2 regions of the Paenisporosarcina sp. P4_D4 genome follow, and region 2 is predicted to be linked to the other one. Evidence: riboswitches for the same ligand, from Rfam matches in the RefSeq annotation. Region 2 holds a riboswitch; the other holds the start of a gene.
What was found. A riboswitch is a leader RNA that binds a small molecule or an ion and turns the genes downstream of it on or off. The one in region 2 is predicted to bind cyclic di-GMP.
Positions count from the first base shown of each region.

Region 1: it holds a riboswitch for cyclic di-GMP, as region 2 does, so the genes downstream of both, flgB (flagellar basal body rod protein FlgB) here and AC1DSL_RS08540 (OmpL47-type beta-barrel domain-containing protein) in region 2, are expected to answer to the same signal.

Region 1 covers NZ_JBFUIO010000010.1:52,553-67,614, forward strand. Annotated here, with positions in the region: gene AC1DSL_RS04880 (flagellar hook-length control protein FliK) at 1-650, opposite strand, end outside; gene fliJ (flagellar export protein FliJ) at 658-1,122, opposite strand; gene fliI (flagellar protein export ATPase FliI) at 1,119-2,441, opposite strand; gene AC1DSL_RS04895 (FliH/SctL family protein) at 2,422-3,219, opposite strand; gene fliG (flagellar motor switch protein FliG) at 3,212-4,225, opposite strand; gene fliF (flagellar basal-body MS-ring/collar protein FliF) at 4,237-5,880, opposite strand; gene fliE (flagellar hook-basal body complex protein FliE) at 5,903-6,199, opposite strand; gene flgC (flagellar basal body rod protein FlgC) at 6,224-6,679, opposite strand; gene flgB (flagellar basal body rod protein FlgB) at 6,685-7,086, opposite strand; cyclic di-GMP riboswitch class I at 7,170-7,254, opposite strand; gene AC1DSL_RS04925 (flagellar hook-basal body protein) at 7,485-8,327, shown strand; gene AC1DSL_RS04930 (flagellar hook-basal body protein) at 8,342-9,172, shown strand; gene flgL (flagellar hook-associated protein FlgL) at 9,756-10,640, opposite strand; gene flgK (flagellar hook-associated protein FlgK) at 10,663-11,961, opposite strand; gene AC1DSL_RS04945 (flagellar protein FlgN) at 11,987-12,469, opposite strand; gene flgM (flagellar biosynthesis anti-sigma factor FlgM) at 12,499-12,771, opposite strand; gene AC1DSL_RS04955 (flagellar protein) at 12,797-13,234, opposite strand; gene AC1DSL_RS04960 (flagellar basal body-associated FliL family protein) at 13,303-13,728, opposite strand; gene motB (flagellar motor protein MotB) at 13,740-14,513, opposite strand; gene motA (flagellar motor stator protein MotA) at 14,503-15,062, opposite strand, start outside.
Region 2 covers NZ_JBFUIO010000027.1:2,861-17,922, reverse strand. Annotated here, with positions in the region: gene AC1DSL_RS08600 (ABC transporter ATP-binding protein) at 7-1,011, shown strand; gene AC1DSL_RS08595 (ABC transporter ATP-binding protein) at 986-1,987, shown strand; gene AC1DSL_RS08590 (gamma-glutamyltransferase family protein) at 2,021-3,625, shown strand; gene AC1DSL_RS08585 (chromate transporter) at 3,619-4,215, shown strand; gene AC1DSL_RS08580 (chromate transporter) at 4,212-4,742, shown strand; gene glmS (glutamine--fructose-6-phosphate transaminase (isomerizing)) at 5,782-7,584, shown strand; gene AC1DSL_RS08570 (CotH kinase family protein) at 7,836-8,927, opposite strand; gene AC1DSL_RS08565 (hypothetical protein) at 9,745-9,867, shown strand; gene AC1DSL_RS08560 (SRPBCC domain-containing protein) at 10,554-11,078, shown strand; gene fliW (flagellar assembly protein FliW) at 11,336-11,785, shown strand; gene csrA (carbon storage regulator CsrA) at 11,789-12,010, shown strand; gene AC1DSL_RS08545 (flagellin N-terminal helical domain-containing protein) at 12,189-12,956, shown strand; cyclic di-GMP riboswitch class I at 13,108-13,198, shown strand; partial or broken gene AC1DSL_RS08540 (OmpL47-type beta-barrel domain-containing protein) at 13,276-15,062, shown strand, end outside.

The sequences.
Region 1 (15,062 bases), on a different contig from region 2:
CCATTATTCCTTGGAGGTTCAGTTAACTGTGTTTGGTCAGTTGGTTGTTGTGTAAAACTGTCCATTTGTTTAAATATTTTTGCCACTTCATTTTGCTGTTGTTTTCCTGTAATAGCCTGCTGTTCGTTATCAAGTTGCTGGATAAAGGCGACCAATTGTTTAAATGCCTGCTCTAATTTTTTCGGATCAGCTAAAATATTTTCTTCTACCCCCACAAGTTCTGCAGTGGCTTCGAATGATTTAGTAACAGTTGATTGTTTTTGAATTTCCTGATCGATCTGGTTCAGCTGATTTATCAGTTTTTCCTGAACTGAATCACTCGTTACTTGGCCAGGCTCGACACTATGTAGCTGGTTTTCTATTTGAACCGTTTGAAGAGAAAGCATCTGTACGATTACATACATCATTTCCTGCTCTTCAGGTGACAAATTTTCTTTCGGTATTTCCTGCAAGGTTTGCAACACATCCTGAAGTTTTCCCAGCAGTGCTTCCTGTTGATTTACTTTTTCTTCGCTTGCACTTTGTCCTTCTGCAGTTACAGAACCTAATAGTGCAGCGAAATTTACCGTGGCTGACCCACTACTTTGTTTTGATGCAATGGGCTTTGAAGTTGAAATGTTGGAAGGAATAGATAAACTCATAGTTTCCATTTTTTCATCACCCTTCAGCTAAACTTGCTTGTGTTGTTCGGTAAAACCTTGTACTTGCCAATTCATCGAAGAAATTCTGTTCTGCCATTTTGCTTTGCTCAACATATATAGTAAGTTCTTGTTGCTTTAGATTTCCCCATGTCTTTTCTTCTTGAGCTTTCATTTGCAAATGAGTTTGTTTTCTCGACACATTGTTCTGTAAATGCTCCAGCTCGCGATTCAAGGAAATCAATAGCTCCTGAAGTTGATGGATATAATTGACCAACATTCTTAATTCCGAAATGTTGACTCCATCCTGCTGTTTTTCTTTTTTCAAACGTTCTGCATCCATAATTTTTTTATGGATTGCTTCTTTTTTTCGATGGCCTATTTCTTGTTGTTTGATGGCATCCGCCATTTCCATTTGCGCCAAGCCTTTTTCATTCTCTTTTAAATCCAATATTTTTTGAAATCTAAAGTTGAATTGCGTCACGTCTGTGCTCCCCCAAATTGCGCTGTTAGCCGGTCGATACTCTCTTCCAGCTTTGTCTTTTCATAAATATCTTGTTGCAAGAATTCTTTTATCAGTGGATAGGAACGGATGGCATCATCTATTTCTTTGTTGGCTCCGCTTTTGTAAGCGCCGATATTAATCAGATCTTCCGATGCATCATAAGCTGCCAACAATCTTTTGAATTCAACAGCTGCCTTCTGGTGCTCGTCCGATACAACATCATGCATGACCCGACTGACACTCGACATAATATTGATTGCCGGGAATTGACCTTTTTGAGCTATTTTCCGATCCAATACAATATGCCCATCTAGAATACCTCGGACAGCATCGGCAATTGGTTCGTTCATATCGTCTCCATCAACCAGCACTGTATAGAAAGCGGTAATCGAGCCCTTGTTAGACGTTCCGGAACGTTCCAGCAATTTTGGCAGCAGTGCAAAAACACTTGGTGTGTATCCTTTACTCGTTGGTGGCTCACCAACCGCTAGTCCCACTTCACGTTGTGCCATAGCAAAGCGTGTCACCGAGTCCATCATCAACATGACGTTTTTTCCTTGATCACGGAAATATTCCGCAATGGCTGTAGCGGTCATAGCACCTTTTATTCGTTGTAATGGCGTCTGATCGGAAGTTGCCGCAACGACGACCGACTTTTTTAACCCTTCAGGACCAAGGTCGCGTTCAATGAAATCTCGAACTTCCCTGCCCCGCTCACCTATCAGAGCAATTACATTGACATCAGCTTCTGTATTGCGGGCAATCATACCAAGCAATGTACTTTTTCCGACGCCACTTCCTGCAAACACACCAACACGCTGGCCTTGTCCAACTGTCAATAGTCCATCAATGGCTCTTACACCAACTTCCAATGGTTTATCGATTCTCGGTCTTTTCAATGGATTCGGTGGTGTATTATTGGTTGAATATTTCTTCAACCCTTTCGGAAGTATGTTTTCATCCAACGGCTGGCCCGTTCCATCGAGAACTTTTCCTAAAATAGATGGTCCCACTTTGATTTGGAGTGGATATCCGGTTGCAACAACCAGGCATCCTGGACCTATTTGAGATACGTCCTTCAACGGCATAAGCAAAATTTTGTTTTCTTTGAAGCCGACCACTTCAGCTTCAATTGGCCGCTCATAGTGGTTCGGATACAACAGACAAAGTTCTCCAATTTTTGCATATGGTCCTCTTGATTCAATGGTCAGGCCGATAACTTGAATCACTTTCCCATGCTTTTTTACTGGCTCAATCTCTTCCAATAATTCGAGGTACTCATCTTCCCTTAGGTTCATCGTTGGTTTTCTCCTCACAATAAGCCAGTAAGTGCTTTTTAATCTCCTGCAGCTGACTGTCAATCGTGACATCATAAGAACCACTTGCCGTATGAATCATACAGCCACCTTTGGAAAGGTTGGCAACCGGAACCAATTTAAACTCTGAGTCAGCTTTTACATAGGTCTTTAATTCTTCCAGAAACGGTAAAATTATCGGATAATCTTCAAGCGATACTTGCATAGTGACATCTTCTGACTCTTCTATATGCTTTAAGGCTTGCTTTACGACGTTCAGTAACTGGTCATCATGCTGCTTCAATTCTTTTTTGATAACTTTCTCAGCCACTCTAACGCTGAGTGACAATAAGAAAGACTCAGATTCCTGAACAATTTTTGCCTTTTCTTCGTATGCCGTCTCTATCAATACATGCATTTCCTCGCGTCTTTGCCGGAATTCTTCTTCCGCTAACAGCTTGCCCTGCTCAAAACCCGCTTGAAAACCTTGTTCAGATGCTGCTTCTGCCATTCTTCTAGCTTCCTGCACGGCTTCATCTTGCTTTTCTGACCACCAGTGTTCAATTTCCGTTCGGGCACTTTCCATTTCATTATTCATTTGCTTCTGAAGATCTCCGTACTGTGTTTCCAATGCTTCGATTTCCATTAACAACTGTTTCTTCTGCAAAACTGGATCGAGTTCTTGTTCATTCAAGTCCAATGTTTTGCTTTCTATTTTTTTTGTATGAATTATTTTCTTTTCATTGGTCGGGAGCGAATGCGAGCGAATGATATTAGACAATCACTTCATTCCCTTCACCACGGGCCACGATGATTTCGCCTTTTTCTTCTAAACTACGAATCAACGTAACAATGTTTGTTTGTGCGTCTTCTACATCTTTGAGTTTCACAGGACCCATTAATCCAATTTCTTCGCGAATCTGATCTGCCCGTCTTGTAGACATATTGGAATAAACCGTATCCTTCACTTCATCACTTGCTACTTTCAATGCGTAAGTTAAATCTGCATCATTAACTTCACGAATGACACGTTGAATGGCACGTGTATCCAAGTTCACGATGTCTTCAAATACAAACATCCGCTTCTTGATTTCTGCAACAAGATCAGGAGTTTCGGTTTCCAGCTTAGAAAGAATAGCTTTCTCGGTACCACGATCCACTTTACTTAGCACTCTAACAATTGCTTCTACACCACCGGTAGATGTGTAATCTTGTGATCCAGTAGCCGAAAGCTTTCTCTCAAGAATTTGTTCAACCTGATGAATAACCTCAGGCGAAGTACTCTCCATTAAGGCAATCCTCCTTGCTACTTCTGCTTGCTTTTCAGGAGGCAGTGCAGAAAGGATTTGCGATGATTGCTTTGGTTCCAAATACGATAGTACTAGTGCAATCGTTTGTGAATGTTCATGCTGTAAAATATTCAAGATTTGATTCGGATCTGCTCTTCTTGCGAAACTGAACGGTTTAACTTGCAACCTGCTCGTTAATCTGCCAATTGCATCCATTGCCTTTTCTTTACCTAGCGCTTTTTCAAGAATATCCTTTGCATATTCTAGGCCGCCTTCATTCATATAATCTTGGGCAAGAATCATTTCATAAAATTCATCGATTACCTGTTCTGTTTGACTGTTTTTTAATTGTCGTATATTTGAAATTTCCATTGTTACTTGATCAATTTCTTGTTCCGTCAACTGTTTAAAAATTTCCACAGACACGTCCGGTCCCAATCCCACTAACAATACGGCAACTTTTTGTATCCCACTTAGCTCTCTTGCATTTTTAGCCATGTGTCACCCTCCTACTCATCTGCCATCCAAGAGCGTAACAATTTAGCAAAGTCTTCAGGTCTACCTGTAGCAAGCTTTTCAATCGTTTTTCTCTTAGGATTTGCTTTTGTATTGAACTCGGATAGGTCAACCTCAGCTTCTTCAAAGTTGCTGACTTTTTCGATAGGTTGATTAAACATATCAAGAACATATTCTTCTTCTTCCTCCATGCGTTCACGCTTCCTTTTACGGATTATGAAGATTAAAACTATCAGAATCAGAAGTAGGACAACACCCCCAACGATAATCCAAAACAGTGGGTTCGAGATATTGTTCATTGACAACAAAGATTCACCCTGTGCTTCACCGTCAACCACAGGTTTTCCTTGGAACTCCGTTGCGAATACTGATATACGGTCATCCAGCGCTTCTTCCGTCACTTGCGTTCCATTCATGCTTAATGAAGTACTTACCGTGTTTTTCAAGAGATTGCTGATATCATCTATATTTTGTTGTGTTAAGCTATCCGGATTTTCAGGATTGGGAGGTTCAACTCCAACATTGATTGTTATGTCATCTATGACATATGGACTCAATTCAATTTGGCGGTTGATTCGATTGACTTCACGATTGATACGTTCTTCCGTTTTATCGGATTTCGAATTCCCCTCACCATCAACCCCTGGGTAATTGGCGATTTCAGTCTCTCCAGTCCCAGTTGCATCAGCAATAGCCGCCCCTTCACTCGAATAGGACTCTACAATTCTTTCTACACTGATATCGATGCCTTCATTCTTTTCTTTATCCACGGCTTCAACCAGGTTTTCTTCCCGCTTTTCCTTGGTGAAATCAATCGTTGTCATGACTGACACGACCACTTTGTCATGTCCCAGTGTCAATCCCAGCATTTGTTGCAGTTCACGCTGAATATCTCGTTCAATATCCTTTTTGATTTCCCGTTGCTGTTGATAGACAGATAAGGCCGTATCCAGTTGGTTTTCTTTTTGAATCTCGAAAACCTGACCATTTTGATCCATTATGACAATTTCTTCTTGAGGCAAATTGGGTACACTTTTACTGATTAGATGATACAGACCATTGACTTGCTTCTGATCTAGTTGAAAGGATGGATCACCTTTTACAACAACAGATGCCGTTGCCACTTGTTCTTCATCCGATATCCAAACATTTTCTTTTGGAAGTGTGATCATTACGTTTGCTTCGGTTACGCCATCAATTTGCTTAACCAAATCAGCAAGTTCGTTTTGCATTGCGTCTCGTTCCACTACATCAAAATGACGATCTGTCATTCCCAACCCCATATTTTCACTGAAGATGCTGTAGTTTACGTTCCCGCTTTTCGGAATGCCGTCCGCTGCCAAACTAACTTTTAAGTTGGCCACTTCTTCATTCGGCACACTGATAGACTTCCCATCAGATGAAACTTGTACTGGAATTCCTTGCTCTTCGATTGCCGTCTTGATTTCACCAGCCTCTGAAGGAGACAAACCAGTATATAGCGCCGCAAAACTCGGGCGGGAGTTTAAAAAAACAAATACAAAAAGTAAAAGTAATGTGATAAAAAACGTGCCGGCCACAGACCATTTTATTTTTGGAGAAAAACTGCCCCATGATTCTATTATTTTGTTTTTATAAACCAATATTTTTTCTTTCATTTATCTCATCTCATCCTAAAAATCATAGTTGCATTCTCATCACTTCTTGGTAAGCTTCAACAACCTTGTTTCGTACTTGAACGGTAAGTTGCAAAGAAAGACTTGCCTTTTGTGAAGCAATCATCACTTCATGGACATCCTGTACTTCACCCGTTACCAATTGGTTGGTCAGTTTATCCGATGTGTTCTGTGCGGCATTTACTTTTTCGAGCGTTTGTTTAAATAGTTGACCAAAACCTTCCACCTTATCTTCAGGCTTTAGTTTTGTGATTGATTGGTTTTGTATAAATGGTGTTTGAGTCAAGCTTAATTTATCCATAGTGCCTCCTAGCAATCTGATAGATTATTTACCAATCTCCAAAGCTTTTATGAACATATTCTTCGAAGCGTTCAATGCTGTAATATTCGCTTCGTATGAACGTGTTGCAGACATGAGATCGACCATTTCTTTTATCGGATCAACATTTGGCAAACGAACATACCCGTCATCGTCAGCATCAGGATGAGAAGGGTCATAGGAAAGTGTAAATGGTGCTTTATCTTCATCAATTTTTGAAACAGTAACTCCCGAAATTTTAGAAGACTGATTATTCATTGCCGACTGAAGTTGCTGTTGAAATGGTGATACCCCACTTTGTGATAATTCCACAGATTTCCGACGATACGGTACCCATTCGCCGTTTACAAGTTGCGCACGAGATGTGTTGGCATTGGCAATGTTTGAAGAAACAACGTCCATTCGCATACGATTCGCCGTTAACCCTGATGCACTGATATTAAAACCATTAAATAAGCTCATAACTGCTACCTCCCATCATTGATTACTGTTCGTAAACTGTTGAATTTGCCGTTCACTCTTTCCGTTACGGCGTTATACCATAGTTGATTTTTGGCTAACTCTGCCATTTCATAGTCCATATCTACATTGTTTCCATTAGGATTGAATTGTGTGGACTTATTTTCTTTTATGGTCGGATTAAAATCAGACGATTCACTGCTGAAAGAAATATGTTTTGCATTTGTTTTGTAACTGGACATGCCTTGGTTATTGATTGCATCATTTAATGTAGACTTGAAGCTCACTTGCTTGCTCTTGTAATTGGGTGTATCGACATTTGCGATATTAGCCGAGTGAACTCGCTGCTTTAATGTGGCATTTGATAATGCCTGCTCCAATGACTGAAAAGATTGAGGAAATAGTTTCATCTTTTAACCCCCCATGTTTAAGTGTTTGGTCCATATAAAAATCCACCTTTAATTAAAGGTGGATAACTTTAAAAGCTTCCATCTTCGGTAACCCGGCTGCCCTATCGATTTCACTTAGGCCCGTGGCTTTGCGTCCTTATCTTTCGAATAAGTTTGCCGTTATCGGTATGATAAAAACTCTACATTTTAATCTAATTGTCATATCGTGTCATATTTCGTCATATTTTAGTAATATTTGTACCAAAAATATAATCTCACATTTTCGTCTATTTGTATATTTTTATTTTTTGTTGTATTTTGTTTACCTTAATTTACAATATTGACCTATATTTTCTGTCAACTTCGTGTTATGCTAACGCATATTCAACCCTATCGCGTTTGAAAGGAAGAAAAAAGGCATGTTTCGTGGTTTATATACTGCCACATCAGGTATGATGGCAAATAACAGAAAACAACAAATTTTGACAAATAATTTAGCCAATGCGAGTACTCCTGGATTTAAACAAGATCAAAATGTCTTGCGTGCGTTTCCTGAACAATTGATAAAAGCAATGGAAATGAAAAGCACGACTGGCGGTACCATGAAAATGGGTCAATCCACTGTGGGCACTTTAAATACAGGCGTATATACACAGGAAGGAATTCCTTCATTTCTTCAAGGACCACTAAAAGACACAGGAAATACAACAGACTTTGCTCTTCTTGATGAAAGTTTGCCCGTGAATCCGGTCACTCAGAAAAAGGGTTCTCTTGTATTTGCAGTTGGACTGGAAAATGACCAAGTCCGGTATACACGAAATGGACAATTTTCAGTTGATCAAAACGGCTTCCTGAAAACGAGTGACGGTTACAATGTCTTGAATCAAAACTTGCAACCTATCCAAGTGAACTCAAAAGAATTTACAGTTCAAGAAGATGGCCAGATTATTCTACAAAATGGTTCCGCTACAAATCGTCTATGGCTTGGGTATACCGAACAGCCTGAACAATTAGTTAAACAGGGTCAGGGATTATTACGCTGGGAAGGAAATCCGGCAGAAGGTCCTCAGTCCATTGAAGGTACAGGCTTAACCGGTCCCTTCGTCAAACAAGGATTTATCGAACAATCCAATGTGGATCTGACTCAAACAATGACGGAAATGATGAACACTTATCGAGGTTTCGAATCGAATCAAAAAGTCATACAGGCATATGACCGCAGCATGGAAAAAGCAGTCAATGAGATTGGCCGTATTTACTAAGGAGGTATGAATACATGAGTATCCAAATGATTTCCGCCACAACATCCATGCGTGAATTGCAGAAAAAAATTGATATCATTGCTAATAATATTTCCAATTTAAATACAAACGGGTACAAACGTCAGGAAGCGAACTTTTCAGATGCCCTTTATCAATCCATTGAAAAGCAAGCCGGAACTCACAACGAAATTGGCCGAATCACGCCGAACGGTCTTCGAGTTGGTTCTGGTGCAATCATTTCCCAGACGTCGATTCGGACTGAACAAGGGTCCATGAAAAAAACGGATCGCCCTCTTGATTTCATGATTCAAGGAAATGATGCATTTTTCCGCGTGGCTTCCGAAGGAAAAACTTACTATACAAAAGATGGATCATTTCAAGTTCAGCCGATCCTGAATTCTAACCAAGTAAACTTGGTCACGTCTTCTGGTGATTCGGTTCTCGATAGCAATAACCGCCCGATTGTTTTTGATGGAGATTATAACAACATCAAAGTAACAGAAAACGGAACACTTGAAGTTTCTTATCGAAATACTTCAAAACAGCCAACCCAAATCCAGTTGAGCATTGCCCAAATTAACAGACCAAACCTGCTCGAAAAAATCGGAGCCAACCGTTATCAACTTCCTGGAACGGAAGCAAATCAAGTAGCAAACGGTACCCTGCAAATTGGAAACAATGATGGTTCGTTCCGAATCACTCAAGGGGCACTCGAAATGTCCAATGTTGATATGACTGATGAAATGACCGAATTAATTTCTACTCAACGATTGCTGCAATCCCAAGGAAGAGCGATCTCATTTGCGGATGATATGATGGGCTTGGTCAATACAATGAAATCATAAGTTAAATAGAAGGATGGGTTTAGTGACTTTGTCATTAATCCTATCCTTTTTTCTATTGTTTAATTTTCCTATGAAGTTTTATTTTCGTTCACCCAATATGTAAATTCAAAAAAGCACTCACCATATGGCGAATGCTCCTTATAGACTGTAGACAAAAAATAAATAGATTGAATATAACTGAATACTAATGAAAAAGAACGTATGCAAGAAAATGTTAATTTCCTTTGCGGCGGACGCGTTTCACGGGCACGGCTTTAGTCTCCGCTTCCACTCCAATCAACGGATTTCGTTTCTGTTTGCGTATCTCTTCATATTATTTCAATAGTAAGATCGTCGGCTATTTCTGAAGACTCCTGCGGAAAAACGAAATAAGCTAGACCCCACAGGCTTAGCTGTCATAGACAGCTGAGCCGAGGAGGCTAGCGTTTCGTCCGCAGAAAGCGAAAGAAATAGCCGACCGTAATATTTTTCGATAGAGTGCAAAAGATAAGAATGAGAATTTTTATACTTTTATTTTGATTAATATTCTTTTGTCAACAAGATGAACAGGAGTACTTACCATATGGCGAATGCTCCTTATTCTTTATCTTAGAAAATCCATCAAAGTTTGCTGAATGATTTTTGCTGAAGCAGCAAGACTTGCCTGATAGACACTCTCTTCACTTTTCAACTTCGTGACGGCTTCTGCATAATTCACATCTTCCAGTTTTGATAACAAGGACTTAAGTTCAATATTGCTGTCTTGAATCCGATTTTCAATTCCTTCAACGCGGTTCTTTCTTGCGCCCGCATCTGCTGCTACAGTTAACATTCGATCGATGCCTTTATCGATTTGATTCATCTGAATGTCAGAACCCGAACGAAGATCCGAAGCTAGCAAATTCAATGTGTTAAACAGATTGGTATTATCAGCAGCATTTCCAAATAACTCATCGGCAGTGACATTTGCTTTTACTGCTACGCCATCCGCAATCGTAAACATTTTGCCACTCGTATCAAATGTATCATTTTGATAGGAATTTTTATTGGGATAAGGAGGCTCATCCGTTTTTAAACCATTGAATATATATTTGCCGTTTACTTTTGAATTGGCAAATTGACGAATTTGCTCGGTCAATTCTTCCACTTCTATTGCAACGATATTACGATCAGAATCCGAAAGAATCCCGTTATTTCCTTGGACTCCTAGTTCACGTACTTTCTGCATGACATTTACCATGTCGTTAATCGTCTGACCTGATTCATCCAACCAAAGGTTAGCCTCATTGGTATTACGTTCAAATTGATCATTAGCAACAAGTGCACTTTTCAGGTTCATAGCCTTACTTACGCCATTCGGATCATCAGATGGGCGGTGTAGCTGTTTGCCTGTCGTCACTTGATTATTGGTTTTTTCCAGTCGACTCAAGTTCTGATTCATATGGCGAACTGAATTTTGATGTAACATTTGCTGTGTAACTCTCATCATCATTTTCCTCCCATGCGCTTCATCAACGTGCAGCCATGCGGTTGATGATTGTATCGAGCATCTGATCCGTCGTTGAAATCATTCTTGCTGCAGCACTATATGAATGTTGGTACTGAACTAAATTAGCCATTTCTTCATCTAGTGAAACACCCGTTATCGATTGACGACGGCTATCTGTCGCTAGCAATGTTGCTTCATAGTTTGCCACATTGCGGATGGCCGTTTGGCTTTCCGCCCCAAGCTCACTAACAAGCGCTCGGTATTCATTGTTTACGCTCTTGTATTTTTGCTCATTGCCCGGAATCAAAGAAGTAATTTGGCTACTATCAGATTCAATTAACGGATTGACTTTAAGTGAAGCAATCGTATTCCCGCTGAATAGATTTTCTCCAGGTACGTTGGGATCCGTTGATGACATCTGGTTTGCCTGGACAAAATCATTGACAATTTTGTTCAGGTTCGCTTGGTACTCATCAACCGTATCTATTGATTTAAGGATACCGGATAATTCGCCTCCGACTAAATCACTAACAATAACTTCAGTAGTAGTTGGATCACTATCAGCTACAGTGGCAAGCTCATTAACAGCTGATCCATCAACTAGTGTTTCACCAGAGCTTAAGCTGATTTTATAAGTTCCGTCTGTTTGGTCGGCAACTTTAATATCCACAATTTTCGATAGTTCTTCAACAAGTACATCTCGCTTATCCAATAAATCATTCGCCTGCGTACCATTGCGTTTGATGCTGTCGTTCAACTGGGCAATTTGCTCCAAATAACCGTTCGCTTCTTTAATTTTCGCAGTCAATTGGTTATCCAAGTCCGCTTTAGCACCTGTCATTGCACTATCCATAGCTTGCGCGGTATCGATGAAAGCCTGTGCTCTTTCTTTGATTACTGCTTTAGCGGAAAGGCTATCCGGATCATTCGCCAAGTCTTGCCAAGCTCCCCACAGTTGATCCATTGAAGAACTTAATCCCGTTTCGCTTGGTTCATTGATAATCGTTTCAAGTTGATCAAGTGTTTCTTGTTTGACGGATGCTTCACCTAGTTTTGCGTATTGCTCACGAAATTTTCCGTCTAAAAACTTGTCTCTCACACGAGTAATGGAGTCCAATGAGACCCCAGTACCAAGTTGGCCGGGGTTGACCGTACCACTTGTCCAAATGTTTAGAAAAGGGGAAGTGGATGCATTCACTTGTTGGCGTGAGTAGCCTCTGGTATTTGCATTGGCAATATTGTGACCTGTTGTTGCAATTCTTGCCTGCCCCATCATTAATCCGCGCTTCCCAACCTCTAATCCGTGAAATGTTGAAACCATCTTATTCCCTACCTTCTAACGTCAATCAAGCTTTTGTATCGAAAAAGCCCCGATTGCTTGTTTGTGATTTTTGTTGACCTATAGGAGATTGATAATTGAAGTGTTGTTGTTTTGACTTAGTAATGTGTTCGATCATATGTTGAACAAAATTCACTGAGTCTTCAATTAGTGACTCATTTACTTTATTTATATCATGCAGCTCCATCATGAGCTGTTGTAATGTTTTCAATTTTGATTGTAGATTTTTCCTCGTAAGTTCATCTGGAAGTTGTTCTACAAATTGACTGAAACTAAGAGAAGGATGATTTTGCATCACACTTTCAACCAGCTGTTCACGCTCCTGATCTACTTGATTGAGCTGTTTTATAATCTTTGCTTCCTCTTGTACCAGTTGATTCAACTCGTCCACTTTTCGCTCGACTAAAACAACTTTCTTTCGTTCCGCCAAGTTGATGAGTTTTTCCAGTATTACCATCAATTCTTTCAGCGTCGTGATTAACTGAAGCATCCGACACCCTCCTCTATATAGACGAAAATCTATTTATCAAACCAAAATTGATAGATTTTATCTGCCACTTTATCATTGTGAATTTGATACTCACCTGACTGAATTCGTGCCTTTAATGTGCTGATCTTTTCTTGTCTGTCTAAATCTATTTCGGTGTTCTTTTCAAATAACTCTTTTGCTTGATTTGAAATTTGAAGCTGGTCTTCTTTTTGCAATGGTCTCGTTTTGCCAACTTGGGAGACCTGCATTTGTTTTTGATAAGATTGAATAAAGGAAGAACCTGTCGTCTTATCGATATTCATTCCTTCACCGCCCTGTCGTTTATTTTCATTTCTTTAACTGCCAATATTGTGGCGTGTTCACTTTTGTCGATTTTTTATCTTGTTTATTTCTAATCTCATTTTGGAGATTTTCTCTTTTCAAGGTTTGATTGATTTCAGATGAGAATTGATTGAAACACTCGTCACATAACAATTGTCTTTTTATCTTTTTACTACAATGCGCACAGCGGTAACCCAGGTTCGGGTAGTCCTCTGCAAATATACGACCGTCACGAATGAAATCAGCAACCTGTTTCAAGGAAACATCCGTTTCTATGCTTACTTCTTCAATCGTAGCAAAACGATTTTTCTCGTCTTTTAAAAAGTCGGCAACCAGTTTGAAATCTTCCTCAGTTTTTTTGTAACAGCTCAAGCAATAATCTGTATGCTCTCTGAGAAACAATTTGCCACAAATCCTGCAGTTATCCAATTGACCTGATTGCATTTAAATCACCTGAATCTTTCTAATGTATATATCGGCACTTCTCACAAAATGTTTAGTACAAATACGAATTATTGTAATTTAAATTCCGTTACCAATACCCGTTCGACTTCTCCTGTTTCCACAATACCTTCAAGTTTTGCAGATAGTTCCTTTTCAAGTTTGACAATGCCTTCCTTGCCAATTAACTCGTCCTTTGTAAAGCCAGCAACAGTGGAAATGATGGCTGCGCGTACTTCAGGTTTACGTTTTTCCGCCTCTTCTTTCGTTTCCTTGCTACTTAACAAAATATTGAACTGAACAATTGCAAAATTGTTGGCGGATGCTAGATTGGTTGTGATGACGTCGGTGTCAACACTCATTTCAACCAGTTCTTCTGCTGAAATTACTTTTTCCTTTTCCTTGCCCATTACTTCTTCTTTCAAAAAAAACATGGCTCCCCCGCCTAATAAAATGATAGCGAAGAAGAGGATGACTAAAACTTTCATTTTTCCCATGGTACACCTCTTCAGTGGTTAGTTTCTTGCTTGTACGGTGATATCAAAACTTCCACACGTCGGTTTTCTGCTCTGCCTTCTGGAGTGTCATTTGTAGTAATCGGTCTGTACTCACCATATCCCGTTGCACTAAACACTTTCGGATCTAACTGTTTATTTTCAAGTAGTATTTTCATGAAATTGATGGCCCTTGCAGCACTCAATTCCCAGTTTGATGGAAACTCTTCTGAATTAGCCGGAATATTATCCGTATGACCATCAATATAAATGTTCCGTGGTAGGTCTGTAACCAGTAAATTTGAAATCTCAACCGCAATCGTTCTTGATTCTTCGTTTATATCCGCACTACCCGAAGGATAAAGTACCCCTTCTTTTATCTTCAACACCAACCCTTTGCTTGTCAGAGCTGTTTCAATTTTTGTAGATAATCCCTTGTCTTTTATGTAAACTTCAATTTTCCCCCTGAGTTCCCCGAGTTCTTTAAGGTCCTGCTCAAGGGTTATTTCAGCTACTGATTTCACTCCAGTTTCAGGTTTAATCTCATCCAGTTTGGAGATTTTGGACGTATCAGTCATAATTTCAATAGCCGCTTCTTCGTCCAGAATGCCTGTCCCACCTTGAAGCTCATTATTAAATGACTCTGAGATTTCCTTGAATTTCTGTGAATCGACTTCACTTGCCGCAAACAATACGATGAAAAGAGCGAGTAATAGCGTCAAAATATCGGCATAAGGAATCAGCCATGATTCATTAACATGATCTTCATGTTTTTTCTTACGCTTCAACGCGAACACCTTCTCTTGTTTTTTCTTCCTGCACAAGAACGCGATCTTTAGCAGGTAAATACGTCAGTAATTTCTCTTCTACTATACGTACTGGAAGACCTTCCTGAACAGCCAGCAAGCCTTCTAACATAATCGATTTCATTCTGGCTTCCTGCTCTGATTTACGCTTTAATTTATTGGCAAATGGATGCCACATGACATACCCCGTAAAAATACCGAACAAAGTAGCAATAAATGCCGCCGAAATGGATTTACCAAGCAATGAAATATCGTCTAAGTGGCCAAGTGCCGATACCAATCCCATTACGGCACCGAGTACCCCGAGTGTAGGTGCATATGTACCAGCTTGTGTAAAAATTTTCGCCCCAAGCTCATGTCTGTCTTCCATCGCAGCAATTTCTTCTTCCATCAGTTCACGAATATGTTCCTGTGATTGTCCATCAACCACCATTTTCAAACCACGTTGTAAAAATGGGTCTTCCACTTCTTCCGAACGCTCTTCCAATGCCAGTAATCCTTCTCTTCTTGCGACCATCGCCCACCCCGTGA
Region 2 (15,062 bases):
AATGATATGGAGACATTACTCGAAGTGAATCACTTGGTAACCGAATTTCGCACAGCGGACGGCAACGTCCAAGCTGTGCGGGATGTCTCCTTTTCCATTGCGAAAGGGGAGACGCTTTGTATCGTTGGTGAATCAGGCTGCGGGAAAAGTATTACGTCCCTATCTGTCATTGGACTGCTTCCGAGTAATGGAAAGATCGCAGGCGGAGAAGTGAAGTACGAAGGAAAGCCGATTCATAATCTACCATACGAAGAAATGAGAAAAATGCGTGGCACGAAAATTTCAATGATATTCCAAGAACCGATGACCGCATTGAATCCAGTATTGACGGTGGGGTACCAATTGCGTGAACCACTCATTTTGCATCATAGAGTCAGCAAAAGTGAAGCGACGAAACAAGGCATAGAGTTATTGAAGCAAGTCGGCATTCCCTATCCGGAGAAACGTATGAATCAATACCCACATGAACTGAGTGGGGGGATGAGACAACGAGTCATGATTGCCATTGCCCTCGCCTGCCATCCTGGCCTGCTCATTGCAGATGAACCTACTACTGCATTGGACGTCACCATTCAGGCTCAAATTTTGGATTTAATTAATGACCTTAAAGAAAAATTGAATATGGGCGTTATGATGATTACCCATGATATGGGCGTTGTCGCTGAAGTTGCTGACCGTGTGATGGTCATGTATGCAGGTAAAAAAGTGGAGGAAGGCACGGTCACTGAAATATTTGATCATCCAAAACATCCGTATACAATTGGCTTGCTGAATTCAGTTCCGAACATTGATGATTCTGATTTTGAGTTGGAACCGATTCCTGGGTCCCTTCCGAGTTTACAGGAACACATCCAAGGATGTCGTTTCCATCCGCGATGTAAATTTGCGACTGATAAATGCCGGGAACTGACACCACCTGAATTTAAAACGGATGAAGGACATGTCGTCAGTTGTTGGTTGCACGAAGAAGTGGAGGAGGTTAAGCATGGTCACCTTGTCGCCCAAATCTAATCCGAAAATTCTCCTTGAATTAAGAGGCGTGAAAAAGTATTTTCCTATTAAAGGCGGTATTTTGAAACGCGTTCAAGGCCACGTGAAAGCTGTAGAAGATGTGTCACTTCAATTGTTTGAAGGGGAAAGTCTGGGAGTGGTTGGCGAATCGGGCTGTGGAAAATCAACTCTGGGTAGAGCCATTTTAGGACTGGAAGAATTGACGGAAGGAAAAATCCACTTTCGTGACGAAGAAATACAAGATTTAAAACGTAAAGAAAAATTGAAATTCGTCAAAGAAATGCAGATGATTTTCCAAGATCCATATGCGTCCCTAAATCCACGCCAACGGATCGGTCATGCATTGGAAGAAGTATTTACAATGCATACAAACATGTCTGCAAAAGAAAAGCGAGCGAGTGTATTGGATTTACTACAAGAAGTCGGATTGAAAGAAGAACATTTTGAACGGTATCCGCATGAATTCAGTGGCGGACAACGGCAACGAATCGGCATTGCGCGTGCGATTGCCTTGAATCCTTCTTTTGTCATTTGTGATGAAGCGGTTTCGGCTTTGGATGTTTCAGTCCAGGCGCAAGTGTTAAAATTATTGAAGTCGCTGCAAGAAAAATACCAGCTGTCGTACTTATTTATTTCACATGACCTGGGCGTTGTCCGTTATTTCTGTGATCGGGTCTTGGTTATGTATCTGGGCAACACGGTGGAGCTCGGCACGGTAAAAGATTTGTTTGCTAATCCATTGCACCCGTACACGCAGGCTCTGCTTTCCGCCATTCCGAGGCCATCTGTTCAAAAAAATACTAAGCGGATTCGTTTGCAGGGTGATTTGCCAAATCCGGCAAACCCTCCGAGTGGATGTCCATTTCACACACGTTGTCCGATTGCGCAGGAAGTATGCAAAGTCGACAAACCGGCTTGGCAAGAAGTAGAACCAGCTCATTTTTCTGCTTGTCATTTTTCAGGAACAAAAATTTAAACATTGAACTGACCAAACTTAAGGGGGAACATCATGGATTACTTACACCACCCATTTGCTGCGAAGCGACATACGGTATTCGCGAAAAAAGGCATGGTCGCCACTTCACAGCCACTTGCAGCACAGGCTGGTCTTGAAATATTGCAGAAAGGCGGAAATGCAATTGATGCTGCCATTGCAACAGCTGCCGCATTAACTGTAGTAGAACCCACTTCAAACGGTATCGGTGGCGATGCATTTGCCCTCGTATGGTCAAAGGACAAGTTGCATGGTCTGAATGCCTCCGGTCCTGCACCGCAATCGATTTCTGCTGAAGCCATCCGCGATAAAGGGCATGAAAAAATGCCCGTTTTTGGCGTCATTCCAGTGACGGTTCCTGGGGTTCCAGCTGCGTGGGCTGAATTGTCCGCGAAATTCGGGAAACTTTCATTAAAGGACGTGCTCGTTCCAGCAATTCGATACGCAGAAGAAGGCTATCCATTGTCACCGATTCTCGGCAAGTATTGGAAAGCTGCCTATAAGAAGTACAAAGAAACGTTCACGGCCGAAGAATTTGCTGCCTGGTTCGAAACGTTCGCACCGGACGGTCGTGCGCCTGAAATCGGGGAAGTCTGGTCTTCACCAGGCCATGCAAAAACGTTGCGTGCAATTGGTGAAACGAATGCGCGTGATTTCTACGAAGGCGAAATTGCCGACAAAATCGATGCATTCTTCAAAAAGCATGACGGATACTTAACAAAAGAAGATTTATCTACATATAAACCGCAATGGGTTGAGCCTGTTTCAGCAAACTACCGAGGTTACGATGTGTGGGAAATTCCACCGAACGGGCAAGGAATGGTTGCGTTGATGGCGTTGAACGTATTCAAGCAATTTGATCCACCTGCTTGGCAGGATGCGGACACATTCCACCGACAAATCGAAGCGATGAAGCTGGCATTTACAGATGGCCAGGCATTCATTACAGAACCTGAAGCAATGCCTGTAAGTGTCGAACATCTGCTGTCAGATGAATACGCTGCAAAACGAGCAGGTGTCATTGGGGAGACTGCAACAAACCCTGAACCGTATGAGTTGCCAAAAGGCGGAACGGTTTATTTAGCCGCTGCGGATGACGAAGGAAACATGATTTCTTACATCCAAAGTAACTATATGGGCTTCGGCTCGGGTATCGTGATTCCAGGCACAGGCATCGGACTGCAAAACCGAGGGCATGATTTTTCACTGGATGAAACACATCCGAACGTGCTGAAGCCAGGCAAGCGAACGTACCATACGATTATTCCTGGCTTCCTGACGAAAGATGGTCAGGCTGTTGGACCGTTTGGTGTGATGGGGGGATACATGCAACCCCAAGGGCATTTCCAAGTGGTCACAAATACAGTTGACTTCCTATTAAATCCGCAAGCAACGTTGGATATGCCACGCTGGCAGTGGATGAAAGGAAAGACTGTCCACGTAGAACCGGAGTTTCCGAACTACTTGGTTCAGAGTTTGGTTAGAAAAGGACATGACATTCACGTAACATCCGATGGCGGCAGTTTTGGACGTGGGCAAATAATTTGGCGAAACCCTGAGACGGGTGTGCTTCAAGGTGGCACAGAATCCCGAACAGACGGAGCCATCGCGGCTTGGTAGAACGTGCTGGGGTGAAGAACGCTACGGGACGTCCACGTCGTGGTCTTTACCGCAATATCGCGCTGGCTTTCTTTCGCACCGGCATGCTTGGATTTGGAGGGGGTCCTTCCTCTATTCCATTGGTCCATCAGGAAGTCGTGAAAAAATATGAATGGATGACGGATGACGAGTTCGGCGACACTTTAGCTCTTGCCAACACGTTGCCAGGTCCCATTGCGACTAAAATCGCTGGATATATTGGCTACCGGATAGCGGGTGTCTGGGGATGCTTGATTGCCCTTGTGGCATCTATCATACCAACAGTTGTATTGATGATTGTTTTTTTAGGATTATTGCAAACATATAAAGATATTCCCTGGGTTCAACATATGTCAGCGTCCGTCGTACCGGTTGTTGCGGTCATGCTTGCCGTATTGACTTGGGATTTTGTTAAGAAATCAGGAGAAACTCTCGGTTGGATGCGCGCCATATTATTGATCGTGTTATCCGGCATTCTAATAGAAGGTTTGCAAATCCATCCGGCTATTGTCATTTTGGTTTGTATCCTTATCGTCTTTTCACCGCTCCTGAAAAGGAGGGAAAAAGCATGATTTATTGGCACTTGTTTTTGGCATTTTTCATTCCTGGTATCCTCGGTTATGGTGGAGGACCAGCTTCGATTCCATTAGTAGAGCATGAAGTGGTAGGGAATTATGAATGGTTAACCACGCAGGAATTTAGTGAAGTGGTCGCGATTGGCAATTCCTTGCCTGGTCCAATTGCTACGAAAATGGCGGGGTATATTGGGTACACGGAAGCGGGAGTGCTCGGATCTATCGTCGCGATGTTCGCGAGCGTCGCCCCGTCTTTACTCCTGATGATTGGCATGATGGCCATCCTGCTTAAGTACAAAGACGAACCGGAAGTGAAAAACTTAACGAAGATTATTCGACCAGTTATCGCTGTTTTGCTAGGTTTCATGACCATCCAGTTTGCGCAGGAATCAGTTGAAGGTGTTGGTCCCGGTTATACTTTGTTTTTGATGGCGGCAAGTTTCGTTCTATTGGAAAAAGTGAAGTTGCACCCCGCTTTTGTCATTGCGTTGGCGTTGGTATTTGGTGCTATAACGGGTTTGTAAGAGTCGCAGAGATGCGGCTCTTTTCCATTTTCCCGATACACTTCGCATCTCTTTGTCAGCTGCGCTCACTCACATCCTCATGTACTTATGTACACTCCGGTGTTTGCTCGCTTGCTTCCGCGACCTGCTCGTGTCTCGGGAAAATGGTGTGTTACTCGTCGCATTTCTTTGTCAGCTGCGCTCACTCACATCCTCATGCACTTTTAGTGCACTCCGGTGTTCATTTACTTGCTTCCTCGAACTTCTTGTGTCCCGGGAAAATGGGTGCTACAACGTCGCATCTCTTTGTCAGCTGTGCTCACTCACATCCTCATGTACTTATGTACACTCCGGTGTTCGCTCGCTTGCTTCCGCGACCTGCTCGTGTCTCGGAAAAATGGTGTGTTACACGTCGCATTTCTTTGTCAGCTGCGCTCACTCACATCCTCATGCACTTTTAGTGCACTCCGGTGTTCATTTACTTGCTTCCTCGAACTGCTCGTGTCCCGGGAAAATGGGGAGAATTGTTATTTAAGAATGATTGAAAGGCCATCTCATAACAAGATACCTGGTGAAAAATGGTCATTGAGAATATATAAAATGTTTAATTAAACTAGGAAAAACGGATGGTAAATTTTAAAAGGCTGTTTTCTTAGACTTTCATGTTTCTTTGGAATATATTGAGGGTATGTACTGTATTGACGTATGTATGTGAATTCAGTATGATAGGTGTGCTGACGTGAATTGTAAGTCATTGACAACTGACTACTTTAACGTTACCGTGCAGAAGGAGTGAATTTACGCACGTCAAAAAAATCGGAAAACAATGATAGCGCCTGAGCTGAAGAAATCGGACGGAAATGGATCTTCAGCAGACGAGGAGGAGGAGTATCGAAGATTCGGCGGATACCTCCCGGCCGCGATGCCCGGTCGTAATTCTGATTCTTAAACCGCAGAAGTGATTTTGCGATTAAAGGAAGAAGAGGGCACACGAACAGCGTCTGCACGCTTAGCAGAACGCTTATTTTATTATGATTAAATTATTGGAGGATTTTAAATTATGTGCGGAATTGTAGGATACATCGGAGAGTTAGATTCAAAAGAAATTTTATTAAAAGGGTTGGAAAAATTGGAATACCGCGGTTACGATTCAGCTGGTATTGCCGTTCGCAATGAAGATGGTGTAACTGTATTCAAAGAAAAAGGACGCATTGCAGACTTACGTCAAGCAGTAGAAAATGATGTGCATGCAAAAACTGGTATCGGCCACACGCGTTGGGCGACTCACGGAGTCCCTAACCAATTGAATGCCCATCCACACCAAAGTGAATCAGGTCGCTATACGCTGGTTCATAACGGAGTTATCGAGAACTATCATTTGCTTCAAAAAGAATATTTACCTGGCATGGAAATGAAGTCCGACACGGATACAGAAGTCATTGTTCAGTTGATTGAGAAATTCTCTAAAGACGGCATGACTACTGGTGAAGCATTCCGCCATACACTTGGCTTGTTGCACGGATCATACGCAATCGCGCTATTGGATTCAGAAGAAGCACAAACAATTTATGTTGCGAAAAACAAGAGCCCATTATTAGTTGGTCTTGGTGACGACTTCAACGTTGTAGCGTCTGACGCAATGGCGATGTTACAAGTAACAGACCAATATGTAGAGCTTCATGATCAAGAAATGGTTATTGTGAAAAAAGAGTCTGTTGAAATTCAAAAATTAGATGGCTCGGTAGTAGAGCGTCAAGCTTATACAGCTGAACTGGATATGAGCGATATCGAAAAAGGCACATACCCACATTACATGCTGAAAGAAATTGACGAGCAACCGGCTGTTATGCGTAAAATCATCCAAGCTTACCAGAACGAACAAGGCGAGCTTGAAATCGATGAAGCAATCTTGACTGCTTTAAATGAAGCGGATCGTATGTATATTATTGCAGCAGGAACTAGCTATCATGCTGGTTTAGTAGGAAAAGAATACTTCGAGAAAATTGCGGGTATTCCAGTAGAAGTTCACATTTCAAGTGAATTCGGCTATAACATGCCGTTGCTATCTGAAAAACCATTGTTCATGTTCATCACTCAATCTGGTGAAACTGCGGATAGCCGTCAAGTATTGGTGAAAATCAAAGAATTGGGCCACCCAACGTTAACAGTAACAAACGTACAAGGTTCTACACTTTCACGTGAAGCAGATCACACATTGTTATTGCATGCAGGTCCTGAAATCGCTGTAGCGTCAACGAAGGCTTACACAGCACAAATCGCTGTACTTGCTCTTACTGCAGCAGTAGCGGCTAAAAAAGCGGGACGTACAGTAGATTTCGATTTCGTTAAAGAACTTGGTATCGTAGCTAATGCCGTTCAAGCGATGGTTGATTCAAAAGAAGAAATGGAGCAAATCGCTCGTGACTTCCTATCAACTACTCGAAACGCATTCTTCATCGGCCGAAACTTGGACTTCTGTGTCAGCATGGAAGGCGCATTGAAACTAAAAGAGATTTCATACATCCAAGCTGAAGGCTTTGCAGGTGGCGAATTGAAACACGGAACGATCGCTCTAATTGAAGATGGTACTCCGATATTTGCATTGGCGACACAAAAAGCAGTAAGCTTGAACATCCGTGGAAACGTTAAAGAAGTCGTAGCACGTGGCGCAAACCCATGTATCATTGCGATGGAAGGCATGGAAGAAGAAGGCGACACATTGGTACTGCCAAAAGTGCACCCATTGTTGACTCCACTTGTTTCGGTAATTCCTTTACAACTGATCAGCTACTACGCAGCACTTCACCGTGACTGTGACGTGGATAAACCTCGTAACTTGGCGAAGTCGGTTACGGTTGAATAGATACTAGAAACTGAAAAGCCGAACAAGAGTAAGTTCACAATAAATCTACGCAAGTAGACCCGGTCCATTTTTTATTGGATCGGGTCTTTTTTGTGTTGTTAGATTCAGTGGAAATTTTTAATAAAGTTTTATTACTACATGAAGGAGTTAGGGGTAAAAATACTAGGAGCATTATTGGTGTTACTAGTAATTTGATTCAACTAGAACACCCCTTACCAAATATAGGAGGGTGGTGTAAGGGATGAAACTACTTAATCTAATGTATCTAATTTCCCTTTAATATAATTCGCCCGTGCTTCAATAAAATTCAATATATACTCCGGTTCTTTATCAAATAAAAGGATATCATCTTTCTTATAGGGATCTTCAAGAAAATATGGTCTTATCAATTCATGCAGACCTTGTATTTTCGGTTTCAAATAGTCTACATTAAATTGGTTGTTTATAATGACTTCTAGCAAGTTTTTGTATTGACCGCGGAATGTTTTTACATCGAGAATTCTTGCAGTTAGCGTATTAAATCCTTCGATTCGTAAATAATCCTCCTCCATTACTTCCCCGTTTACATCTCTTCCCCATGTTGCATCGTAATCCCACGGGAGGACTTCGAATAGTCTCGTTTCACTATTTTGGTATAGTGCGTAGTTATGAACAAAACCATCAAAATTTTGGGTGAAAACAACGCCAGCCAACCATCTAAGATACTGATCAACATTTAGGTATTTCACAATTTCTTTTTCAAAATCATCTCTTGAAATGGTATTAATATTAATAATAAATTCTTGTAAATAAAATTCATCTTGTTCTGTACCACATTTTTTTTCATAGCCAAATTTAAGTGATTTTTTTACATCTTTATCAAGATCACTCATTAACGAAAAGTTAGCATCTCCGTCAATCGCATAGAATATAGGTCCTTTCGGTAGTTGTCGATTCGCAAGGAAATATTCATCCACTGATTCTAATTCCAAATATATCCCCTCATTTTTCCCATTTAATTTTATATTTACAAATCGAGATTTTGGAGATAAGCACCCTATATCATTGAAAAAATCGAGCGATAATTTATTTCTCATTAGAGACGGATCTTTATATTCTGCGTTGATATGAATTTCTTTGGCATTTCTATACGTATTTGGTTTATAAAACGAAATGTGATATGACTTCTTTTGAAACTCCCGGATATGCGAGCCACGATACGCAATATCGATATCATGTTTCTTTTTGTTTATCGTTAGCTTCGCGGAAACGGGATCATCCGTCCAAATTTCTCTTCGAAGTTCCCTTAAATCGATAGGATTAATAAAAAGCTGATATACAGGTATTTCCACGACATTATCCACGCGAATTCTTCCTTTCATTTTTATAATATTCGTATGAAACAAGAATAAAAGATGCCAAGAAAAGAAACGAAATTATATTTATTTTTAAATAATATGCGTTTGTCTCTACCGTAATTAGTACAATTTCGTAACTTACTATATGAGAAAGAAATGTGTATCAGCACGAGTTTGAATTAAAGTAAAATTGATTTTTTTCTTTCTCTAATATAAAGATGAAGGGAGGTTTGAAAATGTCACGTTTTAATGTTGACGGCATTAAAAATGCAGTCGAACTATCTAACTCTAGAGGGTTAAGCAACTTCATGTTCCAGGATACTTTTAGTAACGAACGATGCTCGAACAAAAGACGCCGAACTTCCCGGAGACGGCGCACGAGCAGAAATCGTTGCACTTGTCGAAACGGACGGTGCACGAACAGAAATCGTCGCACTTCGCGTAACCGACGGTGCACGAACAGAAATCGCCGCACTTCGCGTAACCGACGATGCACGAGCAGAAATCGCCGCACTTCGCGTAACCGATGTTGCACGAGCAGAAATCGTCGCACTTCGTTCAACCGACGATGCTGTAGAAGAGGCTTTTTCGGTAACTGGTTCTTTTAAAAAATCTTCGTGGTGATTTTTCGCTATCTGAAGAGTATCTACTTTCAGTTCTTTAAAGAACTATTTAGTGCGTCAGTATTATAAAGTTAACTAGTTCTTAATAATGGTTAACTTTTTAATACACAATAAAGATACCAATTTCCAACTCCTTGCATTATAGGCTATGTAGAATTAATGATGAGGCTTAGACTAAGACCCATGTTTGGGGTCTTTGCATGGAACGATTTTGGACTGTTTCGCAAATCTCCAATTGGCATTTGGCCAAAAGAAAAGAAATAATCAAGTGCGTATTTGATGATGAGAAAGAAAAAGCATGGAATGGATTGGACAGATCATGATTACAAAAGGCATCCGGATTAAGACCATCCGGATGCCTTTTGTCTTTTACCTGAGACAACCTATTAGGAATGACTTTTAGTTATTCGTTCCTCTGTCCATGAAGAAGAATTTTATGAGCAAATATTGGAAAAGAAAAAGCCGTTTAATGATTGGACTAAAAACTATTTCCCGGGTAATACAAATTTAAATGAAATCGTGGGAATAGATATGTGAATAAAGTGAAGTGCGGAATGCGCCTTGCTTATACAAAGGCTTTATTTAATAAGGTGAAATACACACGACGAATCCTTGATTCCAGCGATTAACCCACAGTAACGTGCCATTTGCGATGCAAATGGCACCATTTCAGCGCGTTTGAATTGTGCGGATTTCGTGAATTTTAGATATGAGTACTCGATTTCTAGATAACCCAGACACATTTCAAGATATCCCTTCAGAAATGAAGATATCACAAGATGAATCCTCGATAAACACCCGCGAATCCTTGATATCCCCAGCTGATATCCTTAAAAATATTACAAAAATCCCCCACTCTATCAGAGAGTGAGGGATTCGGTCAGGCTTACGAATAGGCAAGAATATCTTTGACAGCATGAAGGTATTATTTATTCGATGTACAAGGAAAAGAAGGATGCACCATCGAATTAATTACTTGTTACAAAAATTTCTGATAGGAGGAATTAACATGTCTGAAAATAAAGTAATCAATGGTGTCACGGCCAGTGTAGACGGGCGAGAGCTTGTCATTGATAGAGTGTTCAATGCACCACGAGATCTTGTATTTAAGGCGTTTTCGAATTCAGAGTACTTGGCAAAATGGTGGGGACCTCGTGGATGGCAAACAGAAAATCGTCAATTTGAGTTTGAGCCTAACGGTGTATGGCATTATTGCATGAGGTGCATCGATGAGGGCCAAGGTGACTTTTTTGGCCACGAATCATGGGGGAAAGCTGTATTCCAAGAGATTAATGCACCTGAAAAAATCGTCTATATGGACATGTTTGCAGACGAAGAAGGTAATACTGTAGATAGTTTGCCAGAGATGCAGATAACAATGGAATTCGTTGAACACGAAGGAAAGACGAAACTTATATCACGTTCTCAATTTGCGTCCATCGAAGCACTTCAGCAAGTAATGGAAATGGGAGTTGTTGAAGGAGTAGCCTCACAATACGAGTGCCTCGACGACCTCCTGAATGAAATGCGTTAAGTTGTTCTCGCTTTTTTCAAAAACAAATAATTTCCTAAAAGGCGTAATTCATCTATGAGAATTGTGCCTTTTTTTACGTTTAGTACAATGCTATCCCTTTGGTTTTCATTAATTTAATCCCCCTGGAAATAGTGAACTAAAGTACATATATCCGCATGTGAAAAAACCATCAAGAAATAGTTTTGCTGTCTAGTGAAACTGATTTGTGTAAAAATAGAATTAAATAGAAAATCTTTACAAGATGAAAGGAGCCGCTTATGAAGATTCAAACGACACGTTTTGGAGAAATAGAGGTAGCAGATAGCAGTATCATTACATTCAATAAAGGAATTCCAGGATTTGAGGAATATAAAAAGTATGCATTGATGCCGGCTGATGAAAAAGGGGAATCCCCATTCTACTTCCTGCAATCGATAGAGGAAGTAGAAGTAAACTTCTTTTTGGTAGACCCTTTCTCATTTTTTAAGGAATATGACATCAAACTAGAAGATCAAATGGTTGATAAACTTGAGTTGAATGATCCAACAGATGCAATCGTCTTAACAACGGTTACAGCAAAGGGCGAAATAAAAGATGCGACAACTAACTTAAAAGCACCACTTGTCATTAATAACAACAGACAGCTTGGCATGCAAATTGTATTGGATAATAAAGACTACCTAATTAAGCAACCTTTATTTCAAAGTGCTGAAAAAAGGCAGGTGTAGCAGATGTTAGTGCTTGGAAGAAAAAAAGGCGAATCCATTATTATTGATGACGACATTGAAATCTTCGTTACTGCTATTGAAGGAGAAATGGTTAAACTCGGTATTAAAGCACCAAAATATATCACCATCCACCGAAAGGAAGTCTATCTAGAAATTCAGGAAGAGAATCGACGAGCGACATCGAATGTCATTAACTTGAGCGATTTCTTGAATATGAAAAAGTAATATTATGGGGAATGTCCGCAGGATTTTTGCGGGCTTTTTATTTTTATAAAATTTATAGAAATATTTTCAAAAAACGCTAAACATTTATCAAAAGCCTCCGATATAAATTATGTAAGCTAGTCCAAACGGATTTGGACACTTGCAAAAAACAAAAAAACATTACACGGAGGTAACAAAAATGAGAATTAATCACAACATCGCAGCACTTAACACACATCGTCAATTAGGGGCAGCAAGCAATGCGCAATCGAAAAACATGGAGAAATTATCTTCAGGTCTTCGTATTAATCGTGCGGCTGATGATGCAGCAGGACTTTCAATTTCGGAGAAAATGAGAGGTCAAATTCGAGGGTTAGAACAAGCTTCTAAAAATGCACAAGACGGTATATCTTACATTCAAACAGCTGAGGGAGCATTGAGTGAAGTAAGTGATATGCTAGTTCGTCTAAAAGAATTGTCAGTCCAAAAAGAAAATGGTACTTATAATGTAAAAGACATTGCAAACCTTGAACTTGAAATGACTGAACTTGTAACGCAAGCGGATAAGATTATTTCTGATACAAGCTTTAACGGTACAAAAGTATTTGCTGGAACAATTGATATCGTAATAAGTGATTTAGATACGGATGTATTCGCAGTTGGAAAACAAGTTAGTGCAACAGGTTTAACTCCTACATCTGGAACTGCAGCAATTGAAACAGCAATTGAAACTATTAATACTGCAAGATCTACTTTTGGTGCACATCAAAATCGTCTTGAGCATACTATAAACAATTTAAATGCTACTGCAGAAAACGTAACTGCTGCGGAATCTCGTATCCGTGACGTTGACATGGCAAAAGAAATGATGGAGCAAACTAAGAATTCAATTCTTGGTCAAGCTGCACAAGCGATGTTAGCACAAGCTAACCAACAGCCTCAAGGCGTTCTACAACTTCTTCGTTAATTTTTACTTTTTAAAATTGAGATCCTTGTTTACGAGGGTCTCTTTTTTAAAAGACCCAATATAGGTCTTTTTGTTTATATAAGGGTTATTTGTGCCTGTTATTTTGATGTTAAAAAGAGGGTAGTAAGATTTAAATATATTATAAAAAACCAAGTGAAAAAGGCAAACCATTGGGAAACCATGGGACGCAAAGCCAAGGGCCTGAAACATGTAGATTTACATGAAGGTAGCCGGTTGCCACAAGGAATCATAGACCGATTCTATGAACCTTGTTGAAGGTTCTTTTTCTTTGGAATTCAAGAAGCGGAGAGGTTATGGAATGAATAATCGAACAATTAAATTGACGTCCTATTTGGCGCTATTGCTGCTTTTGATTCAAATGATTAACCCATTTGCAGCTGCATTTGCAGCAACGAACAGCAATATGTTGCCGCCAAGTAATCTGGCTGCCCAACAAGTGACACCAGATGACGTGAAACTTACGTGGAGTTCTGTATTCGGTGCTACCGGATACAATGTATATGAAATTCAAGAGGGGCAGCTGAACCTGCTTGGCAATAGCACCTCTCCAAGTTTCAATTTAAATAATCTGTCTGAAGGGACTACTCGATATGTTGTTTCTACGATGAGTCCAGAAGGGGAGTCAGGCCCGAGTGCACCTGTATCGGTAGAAATTCTTTACCCGGAAATGATTGCCCCTTCAACATTGACACAAACAATCAAGAACGGAAATGATATCGCCTTGAGCTGGGGGTCATCTGCATATGCAGAGACTTATAATCTTTACCAGCTTTCAGTTGACGGACAGAAAACACTAGTAACAACTACTCAGAACAAAACGACATTCACTGTTAATAACGCTCCTGAAGGGGACTTCATATATGCAGTTACAGCAGTAAATGCATTGTATGGGGAATCTCCGCTTTCAGAATCAGTTCAAGTGGAAGTTGTTTATCCTACGATAAAAGCTCCTGCCAATTTTACGTATTATGTGACAAATGGGAGCGACATCACATTCAAGTGGAATGCAGCTGCAAATGCAGCAAATTATAAACTATATCAAATCGTGGATGGACAGCCAGTTTTGAAAAATACGGTGGTTGGTACGTCTGTGAAATTAACGAATGTGCAAGCAGGAGACTATGAATATGAGATCCGTTCAAACAGTGACCGCTTTGGTGAGTCTGGGGATAGCAGCAAGGTTTCTGTAACTGTAGGTACTGTTTCAATGACGGCACCTGGCAATTTTACATATAAGCTTGAAAACACAAATGATATTGTGTTGGCTTGGGATACTGTCCCGTACGCTAACAGTTACAAAGTCTATCAAATCATTGATGGAGAAAAAGTATTGAAAAGTACGGTAACCGGAACTGGAACCAAGTATTCGAAGATGCCTTCCGGAAACTACGTTTATGAAGTGTACTCTTACAGTACTCGTTATGGCGAATCTGCTGAGGGAAGCAGAGCCGAATTGACAGTTGATGAAGTTCTGATTCAAGCACCTGCCAGCTTGGAGTATAAAATACAGAATGGCAATGATGTTGTCTTAAGCTGGATTGCTGCGGACAATGCGACAAGCTATAAAGTCTATCAGATTGTAGAGAATCAAAAAGTATTGAAGAGTACAGTGACTGGAACCTCGGCAACCCTAGCTAATAGAACAGCTGGTAGTTATAAATTTGAGGTGTATTCACTGAGCGACCGTTTTGGGGAATCGAAAGAAGGTAGCAGTATTTCATTTGAATTGATTCATCCAACAATGAAGGCTCCTGCTAACTTGAAAGAAACCATAAAAACGGATACGTCCTTTACGTTGTCTTGGGACACTACCGAGTACGCAACGGATTATAGAATCTACCAAATAACAGCGGGACAAAAAACATTAAAGAAAACAGTAACGGCTTCTAATAACACATTTGCGAACATGCCGTCAGGTGACTATGTGTACGAGATACATTCATACTCTACCAAATTTGGTGAGTCCAATGAAGGATCGAAAGTGTCCTTTACATTGAAAGGCCAGACGATGCTTGCTCCGCAGGATTTATCGCACACCATTACTAACGGTAATGACATCAAATTGAACTGGACAGATGTAGAAAA